2 linked regions of the Aminobacter aminovorans genome follow. The protein of the gene in region 1 interacts with the protein of each later gene in a pairwise test. Links are inferred from orthologs where the notes say so. Each region holds a gene or a part of one and is shown on either strand. Other genes may lie near its edges.

The links.
Region 2: the proteins of DY201_RS03855 (region 1) and def interact in binary tests that used the Escherichia coli proteins (3 or more experiments, as listed by UniProt). The link is inferred for Aminobacter aminovorans from one-to-one orthologs.

The regions. Positions count from the first base shown.
Region 1 is NZ_UFSM01000001.1:802,410-805,552, forward strand. Bases 254-3,076 are described here. They hold DY201_RS03855 (aspartate-semialdehyde dehydrogenase), read right to left. Parts: upstream 2,271-3,076; coding sequence 1,236-2,270; downstream 254-1,235. Other genes in these bases: DY201_RS03845 (glycosyltransferase), read right to left, coding at 254-613; DY201_RS03850 (GNAT family N-acetyltransferase), read right to left, coding at 755-1,231; DY201_RS29675 (hypothetical protein), read right to left, coding at 2,382-2,516; DY201_RS03860 (DUF6152 family protein), read left to right, coding at 2,669-3,055; DY201_RS03865 (hypothetical protein), read left to right, coding at 3,070-3,076. In the rest of the region: more of DY201_RS03845, read right to left, coding at 1-253; more of DY201_RS03865, read left to right, coding at 3,077-3,143.
Region 2 is NZ_UFSM01000001.1:4,947,001-4,950,137, reverse strand. Bases 173-2,989 are described here. They hold def (peptide deformylase), read left to right. Parts: upstream 173-1,224; coding sequence 1,225-1,755; downstream 1,756-2,989. Other genes in these bases: DY201_RS24405 (GNAT family N-acetyltransferase), read left to right, coding at 2,804-2,989; fmt (methionyl-tRNA formyltransferase), read left to right, coding at 1,872-2,807; DY201_RS24420 (DNA recombination protein RmuC), read right to left, coding at 173-1,121. Outside these bases: more of DY201_RS24420, read right to left, coding at 1-172; more of DY201_RS24405, read left to right, coding at 2,990-3,137. UniProt on the Escherichia coli protein: Removes the formyl group from the N-terminal Met of newly synthesized proteins. Requires at least a dipeptide for an efficient rate of reaction. N-terminal L-methionine is a prerequisite for activity but the enzyme has broad specificity at other positions.

The sequences.
Region 1 (3,143 bases):
TGGCGAATGCCAGGTCCGTGCCGCCCAGCCGCTTGACCACGTCCTCCGCTGCCTTGCCGACCAGTTCGCCGCGGAAGGCAATGCCATGGCGCCGGCAGGCTTCGGCGATCATGCCGGTAAAGGGAATAGTCCCGGGGTGGGCGAAGATTGCAGCGGTCGCCAGCCTCGCGGAGGCCGGCGCAACAGGTCCGACGCGCTGCAGGTCGATGGTGTTCGGCCAGAACCTTACCTTCGACGCAGCTATCCCGCATTCGTCCACCAGCCTGCCGCGTAATGCGGCCCGCACATGGAGATAGCGGCTGATCCTGGGATGAATGGGGGGCGCGTCGATCTCGCTGCTGAAGTCGTGGCAGACGAAGATTGCGGGCGTCCCGGGAAAGCGCGCGAGGGCGGCGATGGTTGGTCCGGTGTGATGGCCGTGAATGATGTCGGGCGCTTCGAGCGCCGCCAGCGATGTTGCCACCGGCGAACCCGTGGCACGGATTTCCGCTACTGCAGGGCCTGTGATCGGCGCAAACGCGGTTACCGAATGGCCACGCCGCCGCAGTGCAAGGACCGTGTCGCGGACGAGCGTTTCGGTGCCGCTGCGGCCGGTCAGCACGGCATTTGTCATCAGGATCTGCAGCGGCCGGTCCACGCCGTCCTGACGGGTGCTGTCGCTGGCTAGACTATCGCGCGCTATCGTCCTGCCTCCGGTACCTCAGCCCCGCTGCCTCCCTGCGACGTACCCAGTCTACCGGAGCAATGTCCGGAATCAACCTTGAGGGGATTGGGGCCGAGCTGCCGGCATGCCGTGGCGGACGTAGAGGATGTCGGGCAAGCCTTCTTCGTTGGACGAGCCGTCGCCGAAGGCGTCGGCGACAAAGCCGTGGCGCTCGTAGAAACGGCGCGCGCCATTGTTGGCCTCGAAGCAGAAAAGTTTCACGTGAGTCATTGCTGCCGTTGCGTGGTTCAAAAGCCGGGCGCCAATTCCGCGAGCGGTCCAGGCGGGATCGAGATAGAGCTGTTCGATCCATTCGTCTTTGACGGCGCTGAAGCCGACGATCCTGTCCTCGATCGTAGCGACCGTGACGTGCTGCTCGGCAAGCAGGATGTTCCTGACGAAATGCAGGTCTTCATCGGGCGTATGCAACTGCGGCATCCAGTCGAAGGCGGCCAGCGCAGCCCTCAGGATGCGGGCGATGTCGTGTGCGTCCTTGGCCTCGGCCGGACGCAGCACGACATCGGGCATGTCGTCAGGCAGCCTTCTTTTTCGGCGAGATCAGGCCGCGCTCGACCAGAAGCTCGGCGATCTGGACGGCGTTGAGAGCCGCACCCTTGCGCAGGTTGTCGGAGACGATCCACATCGATAGGCCGTTGTCGATGGTCTGGTCCTCGCGGATGCGCGAGATGTAGGTCGCGTCTTCGCCGGCCGAGTCGAGCGGGGTTGCGTAGCCGCCGTCCTCGCGCTTGTCGATGACCAGGCAGCCCGGCGCCTCGCGCAGGATGTCGCGCGCCTCATCGGCGGTGATCGGCTTGTCGAACTCGATGTTGACGGCTTCCGAGTGGCCGATGAACACCGGCACGCGCACGCAGGTGGCGGTCAGCTTGATCTTGGGATCGAGCATCTTCTTGGTCTCGGCAACCATCTTCCACTCTTCCTTGGTCGAGCCGTCATCCATGAAGACGTCGATGTGGGGAATGACGTTGAAGGCGATGCGCTTGGTGAACTTCTTGGCTTCGACCGGGTCGGCGACGAAGACGGCGCGGGTCTGGGTGAACAGCTCGTCCATGCCTTCCTTGCCGGCGCCCGAAACGGACTGGTAGGTCGCAACGACGATGCGCTTGATGGTGGCCGCGTCATGCAGCGGCTTGAGCGCCACGACCAGTTGGGCGGTCGAGCAGTTCGGGTTGGCGATGATGTTCTTCTTGGTGAAGCCGGAAATCGCGTCGGGGTTCACTTCAGGCACGATCAGCGGCACGTCCTGGTCATAGCGGAAGGCCGACGAGTTATCGATGACGACGCAGCCCTGCTTGCCGATCTTGGGCGACCATTCCTTGGAGATGTTGCCGCCGGCCGACATGATGCAGATGTCGGTGTCGGAGAAGTCGTAGGTGTCGAGAACCTTGACCTTCAGCGTCTTGTCGCCGAACGACACTTCGGTGCCGAGCGAGCGGCGCGACGCAAGGGCGACGATCTCGTCGACAGGAAAGCCGCGTTCCTCGAGGATGTTGAGCATTTCCCGGCCGACATTGCCCGTGGCGCCGACGACTGCAACCTTGAAACCCATATCGAAAATCTCCTGTCCCTCTCCGCTCGCTTTTTTGGAGAATACCCGCTGGCCGTTGCGGGCTTCATCCCCCGGGCCAGACCCGGGAGAGGGTGAGCAGGCCAAGGGAGATCACACCGTTTTGGTGGTGGTGGTTTTGGCCATGGTTTTGGTCGAAAGCAGGGACGCGGTTCCGCGCCCGGCACGATGGTTTGCATCGTGGCCGGGGAAGTCGAATGCGAAAAGCGCCATCAAGAGGCCGCGCATCGGAGGGATCCCTGTTCGCCGCCGCTTTTATCCGGTTTGTATGGAGAGTCAATTGGGGAACGAGGCGCAGGTCCGGGCTCCGGCTGATGTGACTTGACCTTTATCGGCCGCCACCTAGGCTTCTCTGCGGATCGATTGACGGAGGAACCTCGATGGAAATCCTGCCCAAACGCATCTCTCTCGCCGCGGCACTTGCTTTTGCAGGGCTGTTCGCTCTGCCGGCGCTTGCCCATCATGGCTGGTCTTGGATCCAGGACGGTTTCTTCGAGCTCAAGGGCATCGTCGCCGCCATCTACATCGGCAATCCGCATGCAACGCTCGACGTCGATGTCGAGGGCGAGCTCTGGCGGGTGGAACTGGCGCCGCCGGCGCGGACCATCGCCTCCGGTTTCACTGCTGAGGTCGCCAAGAAAGGCGACGAGGTCGTCGCCATCGGAAACCGCTCGCGCGACGAAACCGAAAAGCGCATGAAAGCCGTCCGGATCACCATCAACGGCAAAACCTATGACGTCTATGCCGACCGCTTGCCGCCGAACTGATCGGGAATGTACGTGTGGAGCCCCTGCAGGCAGTCGAACAGTGGGATCTTGTCAGGCAGCTGAAGACGTCGTTTGTCGCCTATCCGGT
Region 2 (3,137 bases), 4.1 Mb from region 1 along the record:
CGCTTGGTGACCTTGGACGACGACACCAGGATGTCATCGATGTCCTTGCTGGCCTGGCCGAAATGCGTCTGCAGCTTGCGCACGCGTTCGTCGAGGCGGCCGACATCCTCCATCAGGCGGATGACCTCGCCCTGAATGAGATGGGCCTGTTCGCGCATGCGGGCGTCCTTGAGGATCGCCTGGATGACCTGGATCGACAGCATCAGGAGCGACGGCGAGACGATAACGATCCGGGCGCGGTGGGCCCTATGCACCAGCGATTCGAAGTTCTCGTGGATCTCGGCGAAGATCGATTCCGAGGGCACGAACATGAATGCCGTGTCTTGGGTCTCGCCCGAGATCAGGTATTTGTCGGCGATGGCCTTGATGTGGACCTCGAGATCGCGCCGGAAAGCCTGGGCGGCATATTTCTGCGCGTCTGACGCACCCTCGGCATCGGCTGCGGCCCGGATGGCATTCCAGGCCTCGAGCGGAAATTTGGCGTCGATCACCAGCGACGGCGCGCCGTTCGGCATCTTGACCAGGCAGTCCGGCCGATTGTTGTTCGACAGCGTCGCCTGGAATTCATAGGCGCCGAGCGGCAGGCCGTCGGCGACGATGGCTTCCATGCGCGACTGGCCGAAAGCGCCGCGCGTCTGCTTGTTGGACAGGATCGCCTGCAACTGCACCACCTGGCCGGCGAGCGACTGGATGTTGCCCTGGGCGGTGTCGATGACTGCCAGCCGTTCCTGCAGCTTGGCCAGGCTGTCATGCGTCGACTTGGTCTGCTCGGCCATGGTCTGGCCAAGGCGGCCGGTCATGGCGTCGAGCCGCTGGCTGAGCGACTGGGTCAGCTCCGCCTGGCGCGACCCGAAGATTTCGGCCACCGTGCCCAACCGTCCCTGCATCTCGGCCTGCGCCTGCAGGATGCCCGCCATGCGGGCCTCGGCATCGCGGGCGTGGTCGGCGGCCTCCGCGGCAGCAACCGCGCGTGCCTTGGCCGAGCGCCACAGCGCGACCATCAGGACGACGACCAGCGCGACGAACAGGAGGGCGGCGAACAACATGGCTTGCCCGAGCGTGAGCATGGAGGCGCCAAGCTGGGCGATGGGGGAGGACAGGATGCTGGAAAGCTCGTTCATGGCCCGCACCATAGCCGATTCGCACCAATGGGTCAGATCAAAAGGGGAACATCCCGGATCGAGCCCTGTTGACGGTTTTCGCCTGACATCCTAGTTGATGCGCATGACTATCAAGCCGCTCATCATCCTGCCCGATCCGCTCCTGCGCCTGGTTTCCAAGCCGGTCGAGCGCATCGACGACGCCACCCGCAAATTCGCGCGCGACATGCTCGACACCATGTATGACGCGCCGGGCATCGGCCTTGCGGCCATCCAGGTTGGCGAGCCGCTGCGCATGCTGGTGATCGACCTTGCCAAGGAAGGCGAGGAGCCGGCGCCGATGACGGTCATCAATCCCGAGATCGTTTCGCGCAGCGACGACCGCTCTGTCTATGAGGAAGGCTGTCTGTCGATCCCGGATTATTATGCCGAGGTCGAGCGCCCGGCCAAGGTGCGGGTCAAATATCTTGATGAGAATGCCAAGGAGCAGGAAGTCGAGGCCGACGGCCTGTTGGCCACCTGCCTGCAGCATGAGATCGACCATTTGGACGGCGTTCTGTTCATCGACTACATCTCCAAGCTCAAGCGCGACATGGTGATGAAGAAGTTCAAGAAGCTCGCCAAGGACCGTCCGCCGAGCCGCATGGTGGGGTAGGGCTTGGCTGGCCAGCAACTTCGACGGGCTTGACCTGAAGCTTGTAAACCCTTTTGAAGCGATGGCCTGAACGGTCGGCCGACGCCGCCCGGGGCTGTGCGGGATTGCCTGGCAGAATGAGCCTTCGTGTCATCTTTATGGGTACGCCGGATTTTTCCGTGCCGACGCTACGCGCAATATCAGAGGCCGGCCACGAGGTCGTTGCCGTCTATTCGCAGCCGCCGCGCGCTGCCGGCCGTCGCGGGCTTGAGCTGACGCCGTCGCCGGTGCAGCGCGAGGCCGAGCGGCTGGGCATCGAGATACGCACGCCGCTGTCGCTGAAAGGCGAGGCCGAGCAGGTCGCCTTCGCCGGCCTCGAGGCCGATGTCGCCGTCGTCGTCGCCTATGGCCTGCTGCTGCCGAAACCCATTCTCGAAGGCACGCGACTGGGCTGTTATAACGGCCATGCCTCGCTTCTTCCGCGTTGGCGCGGGGCGGCTCCTATCCAGCGCGCCATCATGGCGGGCGACACGGAGACTGGCATGATGGTCATGCAGATGGAAGAGGGATTGGACACCGGGCCGGTGGCGCGACTTGAAAAAGTCGCGATTGGACCCGACATGACGGCTGGCGAGCTGCACGACCGTCTGATGGTGGTGGGGGCTTTGCTGATGGTCGAGGCGCTGGCCGAGCTCGAAGCAGGCAGGCTGGAAACAATGCCGCAGCGATCGGAAGGCGTGACCTACGCCAAAAAAATCGATAAAGCGGAGACGCGGATCGATTGGACCTTCCCGGCGACGGCGGTCGACAACAATATCCGCGGCCTATCGCCCTTCCCCGGCGCATGGTGCGAAATCGAAATCGGCGGACGAACCGAGCGCTTGAAGCTGTTGCGCTCGCAACGCGCCGCCGGACAGGGAGAGCCGGGAACGGTTCTCGACGACCGGTTGGAGATTGCCTGCGGCGAAGCTGCCGTCAGGCTGGTCGAGGTACAAAGGGCGGGAGGTAAACCCGTCACCGCGGATGAGTTCCTGCGCGGTGCCAAGATCGAAAAAGGAATGAAGTTGTCATGAGCATGATGTCGATTCGGGCGGCTACGCCCCGCGACCGCGAGGCGATCCGCCTCGTAGAAGAACACGCCTTCGGGCAGCAGGCCGAGGCCGGTCTCGTCGATGCGCTGGTTGCCGAAGGCGACGCGGTCGTCGAACTGGTGGCCGAAGAGGACGGCGATGTGGTTGGCCACATCCTGTTTTCCAGGCTTTACATCCAGAACGGCGGCAAGACGGTTCCGGCGGTCGCACTCGCTCCGCTGGCAGTCGAGCCCGATTTCCACGGCACCGGCATCGGTGGCGCGCTGGTCCGCGAAGCCCATATCCGGCTCAAGGACGCCGGCGAGACGCTGG